Regions from separate parts of the Marilutibacter alkalisoli genome, predicted to be linked through region 3. Evidence: predicted binding sites of a transcription regulator. Region 3 holds the regulator's gene; each other region holds the start of a gene.
The links. Region 3 encodes HrcA, which represses chaperone genes, less so after heat shock. Its sites were predicted from a motif close to TTNGCACTCNNNNNNNNNGAGTGCNAA; they were not measured.
Positions count from the first base shown of each region.

Region 1: the regulator HrcA is predicted to act here: its motif matches at 2,871-2,897, upstream of groES (co-chaperone GroES).
Region 2: the regulator HrcA is predicted to act here: its motif matches at 956-982, upstream of rpoH (RNA polymerase sigma factor RpoH).

Region 1 is NZ_CP041242.1:535,569-541,230, forward strand. It holds gene cutA (divalent-cation tolerance protein CutA) at 1-26, opposite strand, end outside; gene FKV23_RS02360 (endonuclease) at 129-1,889, opposite strand; gene FKV23_RS02365 (helix-turn-helix transcriptional regulator) at 1,976-2,398, opposite strand; gene groES (co-chaperone GroES) at 2,945-3,232, shown strand; gene groL (chaperonin GroEL) at 3,293-4,933, shown strand; partial or broken gene FKV23_RS17440 (CysB family transcriptional regulator) at 5,123-5,386, shown strand; gene FKV23_RS02380 (DUF4380 domain-containing protein) at 5,385-5,662, opposite strand, start outside.
Region 2 is NZ_CP041242.1:3,471,384-3,477,045, reverse strand. It holds gene FKV23_RS15360 (STM4012 family radical SAM protein) at 1-1, shown strand, start outside; partial or broken gene FKV23_RS15355 (STM4011 family radical SAM protein) at 7-855, shown strand; gene rpoH (RNA polymerase sigma factor RpoH) at 993-1,871, shown strand; gene FKV23_RS15345 (NAD(P)/FAD-dependent oxidoreductase) at 1,930-3,249, opposite strand; gene FKV23_RS15340 (NAD(P)H-binding protein) at 3,236-4,192, opposite strand; gene FKV23_RS15335 (GbsR/MarR family transcriptional regulator) at 4,307-4,843, shown strand; gene tal (transaldolase) at 4,886-5,662, opposite strand, start outside.
Region 3 is NZ_CP041242.1:1,782,683-1,788,344, reverse strand. It holds gene dnaK (molecular chaperone DnaK) at 1-1,224, opposite strand, end outside; gene grpE (nucleotide exchange factor GrpE) at 1,338-1,874, opposite strand; gene hrcA (heat-inducible transcriptional repressor HrcA) at 2,021-3,070, opposite strand; gene recN (DNA repair protein RecN) at 3,200-4,873, shown strand; gene fur (ferric iron uptake transcriptional regulator) at 4,929-5,330, opposite strand; gene FKV23_RS07675 (outer membrane protein assembly factor BamE) at 5,480-5,662, shown strand, end outside.

The DNA of each region.
Region 1 (5,662 bases), 1.2 Mb from region 3:
GTGCAGTGGACCAGCAGGATGGACATGGCCGGGATTGTACCGGGCCCGCTCCATCGCGCCGTCCTGCCATCGCGATGGCGGGCGAAGGGGCTGTTGCGGGGCCGGCGATGGGCCGGCCCCGCGACGGTTCAGTTCAGTTCGCAGATGGCCGGCGTGCTTGAGGTGAACAGCTCCGGCGTTGCCCATTCCGGATGGTCGATGAAGGGGTTGCGGTTGCCCTGGAAGCTGTAGATCACCTCGTTGCGGGCGCGTTCGGCGTCGTCGGGCGGATCGGCCTGGTGCCATTCCAGCAGCGTGGAGAGCAGCCCCATGTAGGCAGGCGAGCTGGAGGTGGCGACGATCAGGCTGCGGTTGTCGGTCAGCTCCAGGTCCGGCTCGGACTGGCCGCTGTTGATGTCCTGGCCGCCCTCGTAGCGGATCGCCATGTACATCACCGCACGTGCCATGTCGCCGCGGCGCTGACCCCAGACCTGGAAGCCGTCGCCCTGGACCCAGTTCGAATTGCCCGGGAACACGCCGCTGCCACCCCCTGCGCCGTTGTTGGCATCGGTCACCCGCTCGCCGCAGTTGGCCTGCGACGGGCAGTCGGAGTACGGCTTGTTGCCGCGATCCGAGTTGTAGCCGGTGTCGGTCAGGTACAGCATGTGGGTGTCGGTGTAGGGCGCGTTCGGCAGGCCGAGGTCGCCGGTGCGGCTGCCGAAGCCCAGCGAGTTGGGCCAGGTGTGCTCGCGGTTGTAGGTCGCGCCGCTGCCGGTGCCCGCGCGGTCGCTGCCCTTGGCGTAGCTGCGGTTGCGGTAGGCATCGAGGATGCGGTTCGGGTTGTTCGGGTCCTCGTCGGCGATCTCCAGGATGTTCCAGGTGCTGGTGGTTCCCGAGCCGCTGTACGGGTAGACGGTGTGGCCGCGGATGGTTTGGTGCAGCGAGCAGCGCAGCTGGCCCGGGCTGCTGGTGTTGACCTGCGCGTAGTAGTCGCCGCCGCCGCCACTGCCACTGGCGACGCTGAAGTCGACATGGGTGTCCACGACCAGGTGTGCGCCGCCGCTGTCGGTGATCTGGCTGGCGTGGATGGAGAAGGTGCAGGTTTCGCCCGCGTACAGCGCGGTGCCGGTGGTGACGGTGAAGCTGCTGCCACTGTTTGCATGCTGCAGGGCGATGGAGCCCGATTGCGCGCATTGCAGAGCGAGGGCGCCAGCGGAGAGGGTCACGCTCTCGCTGAAGGCAACCCCGAGGTCACCGGCGGCAGGGAAGTCGTTGGCGCCGTCGGCCGGCTGGGTGGCGGTGATTTCCGGTGGCGGGTTCGGCGCGACGAAACTCTGGCCGTTGTTGCAGGCGCCGAAGGTTTGCGCGGCGGCTTCGTTCCAGCTGAAGTCCGCGTAGCCGCTGCCGCTGCCGCCGAGCTGCAGCGAATGGCCGACCGGGGTGGCGCCGGATTCCGCCACTGGAAGATTGAGGCTGGTGCGCCCCTTGGCTGGACCGTCGACGGCGGTGATCGCGCCCTCGTAGCTCAGGAACTGCACCACCTGGCCGTTGCCGTCGACCAGTGCCATGCCGTCGTTGGGACCGTTCTGCAGGCCGTTGCTCGGATAGGCGAGCACGGCGATACGCACGTTGCCGCCGCAGGCGATCGTGCTGCCGGCCGGCAGCGGATCGTTGCCATAGACCTTGGCGGCCGAGGGCGAACTGCCGTTGTAGCGGTAGATCCGGTAGCCGGACAGGCTCTCGCCTGCGGTGGCGACGACCTCGATCCCTTCGCCGGTATCGGCGCCGTCGTTGTCGTAGTGGATCTCATTGATGAACACCTCGGCCAGCGCGGACGCGGGCACGAGTGCTGTGGCGAGCAACAGGGTGCTGCTGAGCAGGGCATTGCGGAGCAGGGCGCTGCGGTTCATCGGGTCGACTCCCTTCATGGCGATGAAGGTCGCAGTCTAACCACGCTTTGTGACCTGTTGTCGTGCGCCGCTTCAACGGATGCGATTCACCCCGGCCGGTCGGTTCCCGGAATGCGGCCCTCGTTGCCACGCAGGCGACCGGCGCGCTGGACCCCCAGCTGTTCGGCGATCTCCACCAGAGGCGCGCGTGCCAGTGCCGGCGTCTGGCGGAAGGCGTTCAGCAGGCGCAGTTCGAGCGGGTCGTCGACCAGCAGTGCATCGGCAGCGGCCACCGAATCCATCGCCACCTCATCGGACAGGGTCATCCGGCCGCGCCCGGTCGCCAGCCACTCGAACTGCACCTGGGTGACCAGGGCCAGTTCGCGCATGTGGCCGGTGCTGGGCGATTTGCCAAGCATGGCCTCCCAGTGACTGACGGCGCTGCGTTGTACGCCGACGGCACGAGCCACGGCGGCCTGGGATAGTCCGGCGTGGCGACGGGCCAGGCGGATGCGTTGTTGCAGGGTCATCGGCGCACCTCGGCAGGGGGGGCGGGTCTGAATCAGGCTGTGGATACCTGTAGTCGCCTAGAGATCGATAATATCCATCATCTGTCTACCAGTAGTAGCCTTTCCAGGCTCGATTTCAAATAAACCAATAAGTTGCATTGCTGGCAGGCATGGAGAGGCTACCATTATTTACCTTTTTCGGGAGTGGTCGACATAGTAAATGCGACGCGTTCCGCGCATTATTGACCCAGGCCGACACGGAGGGCCGGCATCGACACTGATGTCTGGTCAGGGGGGACGCAGGACGCGCATGCCAGGAACGGCCGACCCCGCACCATGAAAGAGCGCGTCACTTCGGGGACGCGCTCTTTCTCTATGTTCCATCCAGAGCGCTTTGTCCGGAGCGGACTTTTTCCCTTCCGGCCCTTGAAAGCCCCTCGGCCCGCCCCATCTTGTCGCAGTCCCGGCTTGCCGGGCGCTGTTCGCCCCGCCTTTGGCACTCGCATGGGGCGACTGCTAAAATCCTTCAAATTCCACTCCACAATCAATCACTTGCGTGAGGTTCTCATGAACATCAAGCCGCTCTACGACCGCGTGGTCATCAAGCGCATGGAAGAAGAAAAGATGTCCGCCGGCGGCATCGTGATTCCGGACTCGGCCACCGAGAAGCCGATCAAGGGTGAGGTCGTCGCCGTCGGCGAGGGCAAGGTGCTCGACAACGGCAACGTGCGTGCGCCGAAGGTCAAGGCCGGCGACAAGGTGCTGTTCGGCAAGTACAGCGGCACCGAGGTCAAGCTCGATGGCACCGAGTACCTGGTGGTGAAGGAAGACGACATCTTCGCGGTGCTCGGCTGATCGCGCGTCACTCCCATCCACGTTCCGACAACTTTCGAATTCTTTTTGAGGTAATCCGCAATGGCTGCCAAGGAAATCCGCTTCGGTGAAGACGCGCGTGCCAAGATGCTGCGCGGCGTCAACACGCTCGCCAACGCCGTCAAGGCCACCCTCGGCCCGAAGGGCCGCAACGTCGTGCTCGACAAGAGCTTCGGCGCCCCGACCATCACCAAGGACGGCGTCTCCGTCGCCAAGGAAATCGAACTGCAGGACAAGTTCGAGAACATGGGCGCGCAGATGGTGAAGGAAGTCGCTTCCAAGACCTCCGACAACGCCGGTGACGGCACCACCACCGCGACCGTGCTGGCCCAGGCGCTGATCCGCGAGGGCATGAAGGCGGTCGCCGCCGGCATGAACCCGATGGACCTCAAGCGCGGCATCGACAAGGCCGTGATCGGCGCCGTCGATGAGCTCAAGAAGCTCAGCAAGCCGTCGTCGACCAGCAAGGAGATCGCCCAGGTCGGCGCCATCTCCGCCAACTCCGATGCCAACATCGGCGACCTGATCGCCCAGGCGATGGACAAGGTCGGCAAGGAAGGCGTGATCACCGTCGAGGACGGTTCGGGCCTGGAGAACGAGCTCGACGTGGTCGAGGGCATGCAGTTCGACCGCGGCTATCTGTCGCCGTACTTCATCAACAACCAGCAGTCGATGCAGGCCGAGCTGGACGACCCGTACATCCTGCTGCACGACAAGAAGATCTCCAACGTGCGCGACCTGCTGCCCGTCCTCGAGGGCGTGGCCAAGGCCGGCAAGCCGCTGCTGATCATCGCCGAGGACATCGAGGGCGAGGCGCTGGCGACCCTGGTGGTCAACACCATCCGCGGCATCGTCAAGGTCTGCGCGGTCAAGGCCCCGGGCTTCGGCGACCGTCGCAAGGCGATGCTGGAGGACATGGCGATCCTCACCGGCGGCACCGTGATCTCCGAGGAAGTCGGCCTGCAGCTGGAGAAGGCCACCATCAACGACCTCGGCCGTGCCAAGAAGGTGCAGATCAGCAAGGAGAACACCACCATCATCGACGGCGCCGGCGAGACCGGCGGCATCGAGGCGCGCATCAAGCAGATCAAGGCGCAGATCGAGGAGACCTCCTCGGACTACGACCGCGAGAAGCTGCAGGAGCGCGTGGCCAAGCTGGCCGGCGGCGTGGCGGTGATCAAGGTCGGCGCTTCGACCGAGATCGAGATGAAGGAGAAGAAGGCGCGCGTCGAAGACGCCCTGCACGCGACCCGTGCGGCGGTCGAGGAAGGCATCGTGCCGGGTGGCGGCGTCGCCCTGATCCGCGCACTGGCCGCCGTCGGCGCCCTGAAGGGTGACAACGAGGACCAGAACCACGGCATCACCATCGCCCTGCGTGCGATGGAAGCCCCGCTGCGCGAGATCGTGACCAATGCCGGCGAAGAGCCGTCGGTCATCGTCAACAAGGTGAAGGAAGGCAAGGGCAGCTTCGGCTACAACGCCGCGACCGGCGAGTTCGGCGACATGCTCGAGCTGGGCATCCTGGACCCGACCAAGGTCACCCGCACCGCGCTGCAGAACGCCGCGTCGATCGCCGGGCTGATGATCACCACCGAGGCGATGGTCGCCGAGCTGCCGAAGAAGGACGAGCCGGCGATGCCGCCGGGCGGCGGCATGGGCGACATGGGCGGCATGGGCTTCTGATCCGGCTCCCAGGCAATACCGAAACAAGAAAACCCCGCCGCGAGGCGGGGTTTTTCTTTGCGCGCCCGCCACGTCGCATCCCGCGGCATTTTCCTACCCACCCGCGCACCATTGACCGACAGACGCGCCGCCCCGACTGGCGCTACTTGATCGCCAGGCCAGCGGCGCTGGTCCCGCCGGCCAGGGTCAATGGGTGCCGGGCTATTGGCGGAAATGGCGGTTGGCGTGCGCGAGGATGACGATCTGTGCATCCTGGAGGCACCGTCGCAGATTCCCGAATGCATCACCTGGGCGGTGGTGCCGCGCGGCCTTGTGTTGCGCGACTAAGCGCTGGCGTTGCTGCACGGCATCGCGCCACAGATCGACCGCCGCGATCTGCGCCGCAACCTCGAAGGCAACCTCGAAGCCGATTGGCCGGCGCCTCCGACGTGGCGCGAACTGGGCCAGCCGATCATGGTGCGACCGCGTCGGCGTCGCCCGCGGCTGGACACAGTTCGGGCGCGCGCAGGCGAGGCGCCGCGACCGTGCACAGGAACGCGGCATGCGCGGCCGGATCGTCGTCGCCGTCGTAGCGCAACACGCTCCAGCGTTCCGACGCGACCATGGTTTCGCCCGCGGCCAGCGTGCGATACGGCGCATGGACTTCGAGTTCCAGCAGGCCGGCCGCTGGATCGTCGCCGTGTTCGACGTACAGTTCGACCTGGCCGTGCTCTGCGTGGATGCGCTCGA
Region 2 (5,662 bases), 1.7 Mb from region 3:
ACCCGCATGCACCTGACCTTGCTCTATCGTGGTCGCCTGAGCAGTTGCAACTACGACTGCGATTACTGCCCGTTCGCCAAGACCCGCGATAGCCGCGAAGCCCTGCGCCGGGATGCCGACGACCTGGCACGGTTCGTCTCCTGGGCAGAGCGGCAGCGATTCGGGTTGTCGATCCTGTTCACGCCCTGGGGTGAGGGACTGGTCCGCCGCCATTACCGTGAAGCGATGGTGCGCCTGAGCCGCCTGCCCCACCTGCAGCGTGTCGCGATTCAGACCAACCTCTGCGTGGGATTGCGCTGGCTCGACGAAGCCGACCTGCGCACCCTGGCACTGTGGTGCACCTACCACCCAGGCCAGGTCTCACGCGATGCATTCCTGGGGCGGTGCGGCGAACTGTATCGTCGCGGGGTGCGCCACAGTGTCGGCATGGTCGCGATGCGCGAGCATCTGGACGAGATCGAAGCGATGCGTACCGCGCTGCCCCCGCAGGTGCCGCTGTGGCTCAACGCCTATGACGAGCGCTCGCCGGACTACTACACGCCGGAGGAGGTCGAGCGCATGGCGCGGATCGATCCCCACTTCCGCTATAACCTCGGGCCCGCCCCGAGCCTCGGAGCGCCCTGCAGGGCAGGGGAGAGCGTGCTGTCGGTCGACGGCAATGGCGACGTCAAGCGTTGCCACTTCGTTCCCGAGCAGCTCGGAAACCTGTATGACGGCTCCTTCGTCACCCAGCTGCGCGCACGCGCCTGTCCGAACGCGCGCTGCGACTGCTACATCGGCTATGTCCACCGCAAGGACCTGCCGTTCCAGGCCGAGTATGGCCCAGGGCTGCTCGAGCGCATTCCGCTCGACGCAGTGCGGGGCAGGTACTGGCCTGGTGGACCGGAAGCCGGCCTGCCAAAACCTGAACAGGGCCTTTGTTCCACCGGCGGGATGGATTGAACCTCCGGCGCGGTTAGCAGTCCAAGCATGCGACTGCTAAGATGCCTGCCATGAACCAAGCCTCCATGTCCACTGCCCTGATCGCCAACAACCTGCCGGTGCCCAGCGCACTGGGGTCGCTCGACGCCTACATCGGAGCGGTCTACCAGATTCCCGTGCTGAGCGCGGAGGACGAGCAGGACCTCGCGCGCCGCTTCCGCGACCATGAGGATCTCGACGCCGCCCGCGATCTGGTCCATTCGCACCTGCGCTTCGTGGTCCACGTCGCGCGCGGCTACAACGGCTACGGCCTGCCGCTGGGCGACCTGATCCAGGAAGGCAATATCGGCCTGATGAAGGCGGTCAAGCGCTTCGACCCGGACCAGGGCGTGCGCCTGGTCAGCTTCGCGGTGCACTGGATCCGCGCCGAGATGCACGAGTTCATCCTCAAGAACTGGCGCATCGTCAAGGTCGCCACGACCAAGGCGCAGCGCAAGCTGTTCTTCAACCTGCGCAAGAGCAAGAAGCGCCTGGGCTGGCTGAACGCCGCCGAGGTCAGCGCGGTGGCGAAGGACCTCAACGTCTCCGAGCGCGAGGTGCTGGAGATGGAGTCGCGCCTGTCCGGTCGCGATGTGGGCTTCGATGCTCCCGCCACCGACGATGACGACCGTGCACCGCCGTCGCCTTCGGCCTACCTGCGCACCGACCAGGAAGACCCGTCGCAGCTGTACGAGCGCGAGGACGAGGAAGACAACCAGCTCGAGCTCCTGCGCGAGGGCATGGCCGGCCTGGACGAGCGCTCGCGTGACATCGTCAGCCGCCGCTGGCTCGATGGCGACAACAAGGTCACCCTGCAGGAACTGGCCGACGAGTACGGCGTCTCCGCCGAGCGTATCCGCCAGATCGAGGCCAACGCGCTGAAGAAGATGCGCGCACTGTTCGTGGCGTAGGCGCGCCTCGGTCCGCAACCGCACGACGGCCCCTCTGGGGCCGTCGTCGTTTCCGGCTTCAGTCTGGTGGCGAGGCGTCGACAGAGTCCGGACGACCGAAGATGATCCGCGCGTGCCGCTGGTAGCTCCAGTACGCCCAGGCCCAGTTGATCAGCACGACCAGGCGGTTGCGAAAGCCGATCAGGAACAGCACGTGCACCCATAGCCAGAACCACCAGGCGACAAGGCCCGAGAGCTTGACGCCGTGCAGGTCGACCACCGCGGCCATGCGGCCGATGGTGGCGAGGTTGCCCATGTCGCGGTAGCGGAACGCAGGCGCCTTCTGGCCGGCGATGCGGGCACGGATCGCCTTGGCGACGCAGGCGCCCATCTGCTTGGCGGCGGGGGCGACCCCGGGCACTGGCTTGCCGTTCTGCTGAACGCTGGCGAGGTCGCCGGCGACGAACACGTCAGGGTGGCCGGGCACGCTGAGATCGGCTTCGACCTGCACCCGGCCGGCACGATCACGCGGCGCATCGAGCAGGGCGCCGAGCGGCGAGGCAGCCACGCCCGCCGCCCACAGCACCGTGCGCGCGGCGACACGTTCGCGGTCGCGGTTGCTGTCGCTGCCAGGCCCGCTCCTGCCCAGGGTGTAACCGTCGGCGTCGATATCCTCGACCGCGCGGCCGGTCATGACTTCCACGCCGAGGCTTTCCAGTTGGCGGCGGGCTTTTTCCGACAACGATTCCGGGAACGAGGCCAGCACCCGCGGGCCGGCTTCGACCAGCCGCACCTTCGCCTCGGCGGGGTCGATATGGCGAAACTCGTTCTTCAGCGTGTGGCGGGCGATCTCGGCCAGGGTACCGGCCAGCTCGACCCCGGTCGGGCCACCGCCGACGACGGCGAAGTTGAGCCAGGCCGCACGCTCGGCCGGATCGTCCGTGGCTTCGGCATGTTCGAACGCGAGCAGCAGCCGGCGGCGGATGCCGAGTGCGTCGTCGAGGGTCTTCAGCCCCGGTGCGTGCGCGGCCCAGTTGTCGTTGCCGAAGTAAGCGTGGGTCGCGCCGCTGGCGAGCAGCAGGTAGTCGTAGTCGAGATCGCCACCGCCGGCGAGGCTGACCCGGTGCGCGCCAGTGTCGATGCCGGTGACCTCGCCCAGCCGGACCTCGACGTTGCGCTGCCGGCGCAGGATATGGCGCAGTGGCGCGGCGATGTCGGGCGCGGACAGGCCGGCGGTCGCGACCTGGTACAGCAGCGGCTGGAACAGGTGGTGGTTGCGGCGGTCGATCAGGGTGATGCGGACATCGTCGCGGGCCAGTGCACGGGTTGCCCACAGGCCGGCGAAGCCACCGCCGACGATCACGACATGGGGCGGGAGGTGGTTTTCATGCGCGGACACCGGTGGCGGGCAGTGGTGGGGTTCCGGATTGAACCGGATCGTGTGCGCCGACCGTGCACGGCGCACGGCCGAGCAGCCGCGGCAGCATGTTCGTTCGAGGGCAATTGTCCTGCCGCAGCAGTTCCCAGTGACCGTACGAGAATGGCGTCCAATGCAAAAGGTCGCAGAGATGGCTGGCCAGGCGCGCGAGCCAGCCGGGCGTGCGCAGTTGCCATGCGGGGCTATCGGTGCGCAGGCGGCGCATCGCCGCGATGTGCTCGTCCAGCGTGCACGGATTCGGGCCGCCGAGGTCGAGTTCGCGCGGCAGGTCGTGACCGGAAGGTGCAATTGCGAGGTTGGCGATCGCCTCGCCGAGATCGCCTACGTCGAGCACCGCGATGCGGCCGATCGCGTCGGCCGGCAGCACGTACAGGGGCCAGCCCGCGACGCGGCGGATCCAGCGCGCGCCGAAGCCACCCTCGCCGTCGAGCAGTGACGGTCGCACGATGTGCCAGTCGGCACCGCTGGCGCGCAACGCCGCCTCGCCGTCGCGCTTGGACAGCAGGAAGCGGCTGCGGACCGGGCCATCGAGGCCGAGCGCGGACACGTGCACCAGCCGCAGGCCGCGTGCCGCGCAGGCGGCAGCAAGCGCGGCCGGCGCGCGATGGTGGACGCGGTCGTAGGTTTCGCGACCGCGCGGGCGCAGGATGCCGACGCAGTTGATCACGACGTCGACATCGCCGAGCAGGGTGTTCCAGCTGTCGGGCGAGATCATCCGTTCCATCCGTACATGCCGGTAGTCGGCGTCGAGACCGGTGCGCTGGCGGCGGTGTGGATGGCGGCTGCCGATGCTGATCAGTGCGCCCTGCGCGAGCAGCGCGGCAGCGACGTGGCGGCCGACGAAGCCGGCGCCGCCGAGCACGAGAATGCGAAGGCGCGTACCGGGATCTTGGTGGGCGTACATGTCCTTGGCTCCCATGTCGGTAATTTCTGTATTGACAGAAATGTATGGCGAAACTAGCCTGTTGCCAAGTCCCTCCGAGGCCCGGCTTGCCGGGCGACGCATGCCGAGCCTGCCATGAGCGAATCCGCTGACCTCACCCCGATCGCACGGCGTTTCGTCCTGCACTGGGGCGAGATGGGTTCGCGCTGGGGCGTGAATCGCACCGTTGCCCAGATCCACGCCCTGCTGTTCCTGTCGGCGCGGCCGATGCATGCCGAGGAGATCGCGGCGACGCTGTCGGTTGCGCGCTCGAACGTCAGCACCAGCCTGCGCGAGCTGATCAACTACAACCTGGTGCGCACGGTGCACCAGTTGGGTGACCGCCGCGACCACTTCGAAACCTCGAAGGATGCCTGGGAGTTGTTTCGCACCGTCGTGCGCGAGCGCAAGGCGCGCGAATTCGACCCGACCGTGGCAATGCTCGGCGAATGCATGGCCTCGCCCGAACTGACAGGCGAACCGCCGGAAGTGCGCGCGCGGATCGAGGACACGCTGGCGCTGATGACCGCGTTGTCTGCCTGGGGCGAGGAAATGCTGCGGCTGGAGCCGGCGACGCTGATGAAGGTGATGAAGCTCGGCAGCCGGATCCAGAAGCTGCTGCGCGAAGGTTGAGCCGGATCGGAAAGCGGCCTTTGCCCGGGCTACTTCGGAGCTTCAGGCCGCGGCGGCGGTCTGCAGGCGCTCGGCGAGCAGTGTTTCCAGCTTGACCTGGTCGGCGGCGAACTTGCGGATGCCCTCGGCCAGCTTCTCGGTCGCCATCGCGTCCTCGTTGTGCTGCCAGCGGAACGCGTCTTCGGTGAGCGAAGCCGGGGCCGGGGCGCGTTCGCCGTTGTCGACCAGCGCGCGCGGGACGTCGGCCCGGGTCGCATCGAGTTCGCCGAGCAGGTCGGGCGAGATGGTCAGGCGGTCGCAGCCGGCCAGCGCCAGCACCTGGCCGGTGTTGCGGAAGCTCGCGCCCATCACCACGGTGTCGTAGCCGTGGCGCTTGTAGTACTGCCAGATGCGGGTGACCGATTGCACGCCCGGGTCGTCCTGCGGCGTCGCCGGCGCGTCCATGCCGTTGGCGCGGTGCCAGTCGAGAATGCGGCCGACGAAGGGCGAGATCAGGAACACCCCGGCCTCGGCGCAGGCTACCGCCTGGGCGAACGAGAACAGCAGGGTCAGGTTGCAGTGGATGCCCTCGCGCTCGAGCTGTTCGGCGGCGCGGATGCCTTCCCAGGTCGAGGCGATCTTGATCAGCAGACGCTCGCGGCCGATGCCGGCGTCGTCGTACAGCGCGACCAGTTTGCGCGCCTTGGCCAGGGTGGCGTCGGTGTCGAAGCTCAGGCGCGCGTCGACCTCGGTCGAGACCCGGCCCGGGACCAGCTTGAGGATCTCGCCGCCGATCGCCACCGAGAGGCGGTCACCGGCATCGGCCACGCGCTCGGCCGC
Region 3 (5,662 bases):
CACGCCGCCCAGGGTCTCGATGCCCAGGCTCAGCGGAGTCACGTCGAGCAGCAGCACGTCCTTGACGTCGCCGGCCAGCACGCCGCCCTGGATCGCGGCGCCCAGCGCCACGGCCTCGTCGGGGTTGACGTCCTTGCGCGGCTCCTTGCCGAAGAAGTCGGCCACGGCCTGCTGGACCTTCGGCATGCGGGTCTGGCCACCGACCAGGATCACCTCGGAGACGTCGCTGGCGCGCAGGCCGGCGTCGTTGAGCGCGGTGCGGCACGGCTCGATGGTCTTCTTGACCAGGTCCTCGACCAGCGATTCCAGCTTGGCCCGGGTCAGCTTGATGTTGAGGTGCTTCGGACCGGAAGCGTCGGCGGTCACGTACGGCAGGTTGACCTCGGTCTGCTGGCTCGACGACAGCTCGATCTTGGCACGCTCGGCCGCGTCCTTCAGGCGCTGCAGGGCCAGCGGATCCTTGCGCAGGTCGATGCCCTGGTCCTTGTTGAACTCGTCGACCAGGTAATCGATGACGCGCTTGTCGAAGTCCTCGCCGCCGAGGAAGGTGTCGCCGTTGGTGGCCAGCACCTCGACCTGCATCTCCCCGTCGACCGAGGCGATCTCGATTATCGACACGTCGAAGGTGCCGCCGCCGAGATCGTAGACCGCGACCTTGCGGTCGCCGCCCTTCTTGTCCATGCCGTAGGCCAGCGCGGCCGCGGTCGGCTCGTTGATGATGCGCTTGACGTCGAGGCCTGCGATCTTGCCGGCATCCTTGGTGGCCTGGCGCTGGCTGTCGTTGAAGTACGCCGGCACGGTGATGACCGCTTCGGTGACGGACTCGCCCAGGTAGGCCTCGGCGGTCTTCTTCATCTTGGCCAGCACTTCGGCCGAAATCTGCTGCGGCGCCATCTTCTTGCCGTCGACGGCCTGCACCCAGGCGTCGCCGTTGTCGTGCTGGACGATGCCGTAGGGGACCAGGTCGATGTCCTTCTGCACTTCGGCGTCGGTGAACTTGCGGCCGATCAGGCGCTTCACCGCGTAGAAGGTGTTCTTGGGGTTGGTGACGGCCTGGCGCTTGGCCGAGGCGCCGACCAGGACCTCGTTGTCCTTGGTATAGGCGACGATCGACGGAGTCGTGCGATCGCCTTCGGCATTCTCGATGACGCGGGCCTTGCCGCCCTCCATGATCGCCACGCACGAATTGGTCGTGCCAAGGTCGATACCGATGATCTTGCCCATGGTGGTGTTCCTCTCGTATCTCTGGATTCAGGGGCGCCTGCGACGCCGATGTCTGCTATCTGGGGTTTACTCCCTTCCCTTCAAGGGGAAGGACGCGGGTGTGGCCACGGTTTTCAGTCGTGTCTGGCCACCACCACCAGTGCCGGGCGCAACAGACGGTCGTTGAGCAGCCAGCCCTTCTGGTAGACCTGCACCACGTGGCCAGGGGGATGCCCGGCGCTCTCGACCATGCTCATGGCCTGGTGGTGGTCCGGATTGAACGGCTGACCTGCCGGGTCCACGGCCATCAGGCCATTGTCGCCGGCGACCTTGAGCAGTTGCTTCAGGGTCAGCTCCATGCCTTCGCGCAGATGGGCGGCGGTGTCGCTCTCCACCTTCAGGCCGGCTTCGAGGCTGTCGATCACCGGCAGCAACTCGCCGAGCAGGCGCTCATTGGCGAACTTGCGGGCGGTGTCGAGCTCGCGGGCCATGCGTTTGCGCTGGTTGTCCAGCTCGGCGTGCTCGCGCAGTACCTCTTCGCGAAGCGCGGCCAGTTCGGCCTGGGCGGCTTCAAGCTCGATGCTGAGCCGGTCCCGCTCATCGTTGTCGACGGCCGTAGCGGCCGTGCCCTGTGTGTTCTCGTTCTCGTCCTGCTGTGATGCTGTGGTCATGGGGTTGGCTCTGTCCCTGCGCTCGGGTGCAAATGGAGGCGATGGCGGGCGTGACGCCCGCGACAGGGCCAGCAATGGGGACGGGGATGCCGGATTCAACCCGTCGGACGGTCAGGGGCCGGCTGGGGGGAGCTCGAGCACGAGTGTCAGCTCTCGGCCTTCAAGGCATCGCCAAGCACGTCGGCCGCGGCCTGGACCACCGGGATCACCCGCTCGTAGGCCATGCGGCTCGGGCCGATCACGCCGAGTACGCCCAGCACCTGCCCGGCTGCGCCGTAGGGCGCGGTCACCAGCGACATGCCCTCCAGTGGCGCCAGGCCGGTTTCCTCGCCGATGAAGATGCGTACACCCGGCGCCTGGATGGTCCGTTCGAGCAGCTGCAGGATCTCGCGCTTGCGGGCGAAGGCCTCGAACAGTTCTCGCAGGCGGTCGAGGTCGGCGAGGTCCTGTACCCCCATCAGCCGGGTCTGTCCGGCCAGCACCATGTCGTCCTGGCCCGGCACCAGCACCTGCTCGGCCAGCTCCATCGAACTCGCCAGCAGGCTTTCCATCTCGCTGCGGGCGGTCTTGAGCTCGCGGAGCAGGGTCCGGCGGATGTCGCTCATCGCACGCCCCGCGAACTGACTGTTCAGGTAGTTGGCGACCTGCTCCAGTTCGCCGGCGTCGAACGGCCGCCGGGTCTGGATGATCCGGTTCTGCACCTCGTTGTCGGCGAACACCAGGATCGCCAGCACCCGCTGGGCGTCGAGCGGCACGAAGTCGATGCGCCGGAACGCGAACTGTTCGCGCCGTGGCAGACTGACCACGCCGACGAAATGGGTCATCGCCGAGAGCAGCTCGGAGGCGTTGCCGAGCAGGGCCTGGGTACCCGATCCGGCCGGCAGCTCGCCGCGCAGGCGGGCGAGTTCCCCTTCCGGCAGCGGTCTGAGCTGCAGCAGCGAGTCCACGAACAACCGGTAGCCCTGCGCGGTCGGTATCCGCCCTGCGGAAGTGTGCGGAGCACTGAGCAGGCCCGCCTCCTCCAGGTCGGAAAGAATGTTGCGGATCGTCGCCGGACTGACCGCCAACCCGGAGTGGCGGGCCAGGGTCTGCGAACCGACCGGTTCGCCATCGCGGATGTAGCGGCCTATCAAGGTTCGCAGCAGGTGCCGCGCCCGCGGATCGAGGTCGTCGGTATGGGCGTGGCTTCGGGACATGCTGTCGGTATAAGCGGCCGGAGGGGCGGACGCAAGGCTCGAGCGGTTCCGGCCGCCAATTCTCGGTTCGTGAGCCGGGCTGCCCTCAGGCTGACAACCGACTGCCGACAACCATTAAACTCCCCGCCCATGCTGACCCATCTGTCCATCAAGCATTTCGCCGTGGTCGACCATGCCGAACTCGAATTCGGCCCGGGCATGACCGTGATCTCGGGCGAAACCGGCGCCGGCAAGTCGCTGCTGGTGGATGCACTGGGCCTGGTTTCGGGCATGCGTGCCGACAGCGGCGTGGTCCGGCACGGCGCCGGCCGGGCCGAACTGGCGGCCGAATTCAGCCTGGAAGACGCGCCCCAGGCACGGACATGGCTGCATGACAACGAGTTGGACGAGGACGACGGCGGAGCGTGCCAGATCCGCCGGGTGATCCGCGCCGATGGCGGCTCCCGCGCCTGGATCAACGGCCGCCCGGCTACCGTAGGACAACTGCTCGAGTTGTCCGGCCTGCTGGTCGAGATCCACGGTCAGCATGAACAGCAGGCCCTGCTCACCCGCACCAGCCAGCTCGCCCTGCTCGACGCCTTCGGGCGTACCGGGGAAGAACGCCAGGCCGTGGCCGCGGCCGCGCGACACTGGAGTGCGCTGCTCGACGAACGCGAGGCGCTGTCTTCCCAAGGCGATGTCTCCGACCGCATCGAATGGCTGGAACACCAGTTCGCCGAACTCGAGCGTGAAACGCTGGAACCGGCTGCGATCGAGCAACTGGGCACCGATCACCGCCGCCACGCCCACGCCGCCGACCTGATTGCCACCTGCGACGGCGCCCTCGCCCAGCTTGGCGGCGACGAGATGCCTTCGCTGTCCGGCACCCTGCAACAGGTCCGCGGCCAGCTCCAGCGCATGCAGGAACACGAACCGCGGCTGGGCGAGGTCGACGGCATGCTCGACGCCGCCGCAATCCAGATCGACGAAGCGCTGACCCTGCTAGACCGCATCCGCAGCGACCTCGACATCGACCCCGACGCCTTCGAAGCCGCCGAACAACGGCTTGGCCGCCTGCACGAACTGGCCCGCAAACACCGGGTCACGCCGGATCAGTTGCTGGCCCGGCGCGAGGCCCTCGCCGAGGAACTGGTCGGCCTGCGCGGCGCCGGCGAACGCCTGCAGATGCTCGATACCGAGATCGACAATGCGCGGCAGGCCTGGCGCCAGGCCGCCGATGCACTCGGTGCGCGCCGGCGCGAAGCCGCGGGCAGGCTGTCGACCGACACCACTGCACTGATTGCCGAGCTGGGCATGGGCGGTGGACGCTTCGAGATCGCCATCGAGCCGATCGACGACGACCGCCCCGATCCGCAGGGCGGCGAGCGCATCGAATTCCTGGTGGCCGCCAATCCCGGCCAGCCGGCACGTCCTCTGCGCAAGGTCGCCTCCGGCGGCGAACTGTCGCGCGTATCGCTGGCGATCGAAGTCGCCACCCTGGGGCTGGATGCGGTACCGACGATGGTCTTCGACGAGGTCGACTCCGGCATCGGCGGCGCAGTCGCCGACATCGTCGGCCGCAAACTGCGCACCCTCGGCGAACGGCGACAGGTGCTGTGCGTGACCCACCTGCCCCAGGTCGCGGCCCAGGGCCACGCCCACTACCGGGTCAGCAAGGCCTCAGCCGACGGCATCACCCAGAGCGAAGTGCGGCAGCTGGATGCCGGCGAGCGCCGGGAGGAACTGGCGCGCATGCTCGGCGGCGCCGAGCTGACCCGCGAGGCACGCGCGGCAGCGAAGCGGCTGCTGGCCGACGTCGGCTGAGGGCTGTGCAAGAACGCCCCCGGGGTGCGACTACGCTGTGGTCGCGGCCGCCGACTTATTTTTTCTTGCGGACGTACAACACCAGCGAGTGTTCTTCGATCTCGTAGCCGTGCTTGGCAGCGACCCTGCGTTGCAGCTCTTCGATCTCCTCGCTTTCGAACTCGATGATCTTGCCGGTGTCGATGTCGACCATGTGGTCGTGGTGCTGACCCCGGTCGAGTTCGTAGACCGACTGGCCGGCCTCGAAGTTGTGCTTGAGCACCAGCCCCGCGGACTCGAACTGGGTGAGTACGCGGTAGACCGTGGCCAGGCCGATGTCCTCGCCCTTGGCGATCAGCTGGCGATAGATGTCCTCGGCGGTCATGTGCCGGGGCTTGGCATGCTCGAGCAACTCAAGGATCCGCATCCGCGGGTGGGTGACCTTGAGACCGACGTTGCGCAGTTCTTGGGATTCCATGGGGGCTCCGGGCTGGACTGTCGCGGAAGCAGGCCACAGGACAAGCTGTCCCGGCCGGGCAAACGTTGGATGAACGCCTGTCCATCGCCGCCGCGTCACGATGGCTTCAGTGTATCATCGGGCCGTTATCCGTCTGCAGTGATCAACTGATGCGCAAGCCCCTGTTCGTGCTCCTGGTTTCCGTCGCCCTTGTCTCGACAACTACCGCCTGTGGCGTGGTGTACCGTCAGCCGATCTACCAGGGCAACCTGCTTCAACCTTCCGCCGTCGAGCAACTGCAGGCCGGCATGGACAAGCAGCAGGTACTGGCGCTGCTGGGCACTCCGTCTATC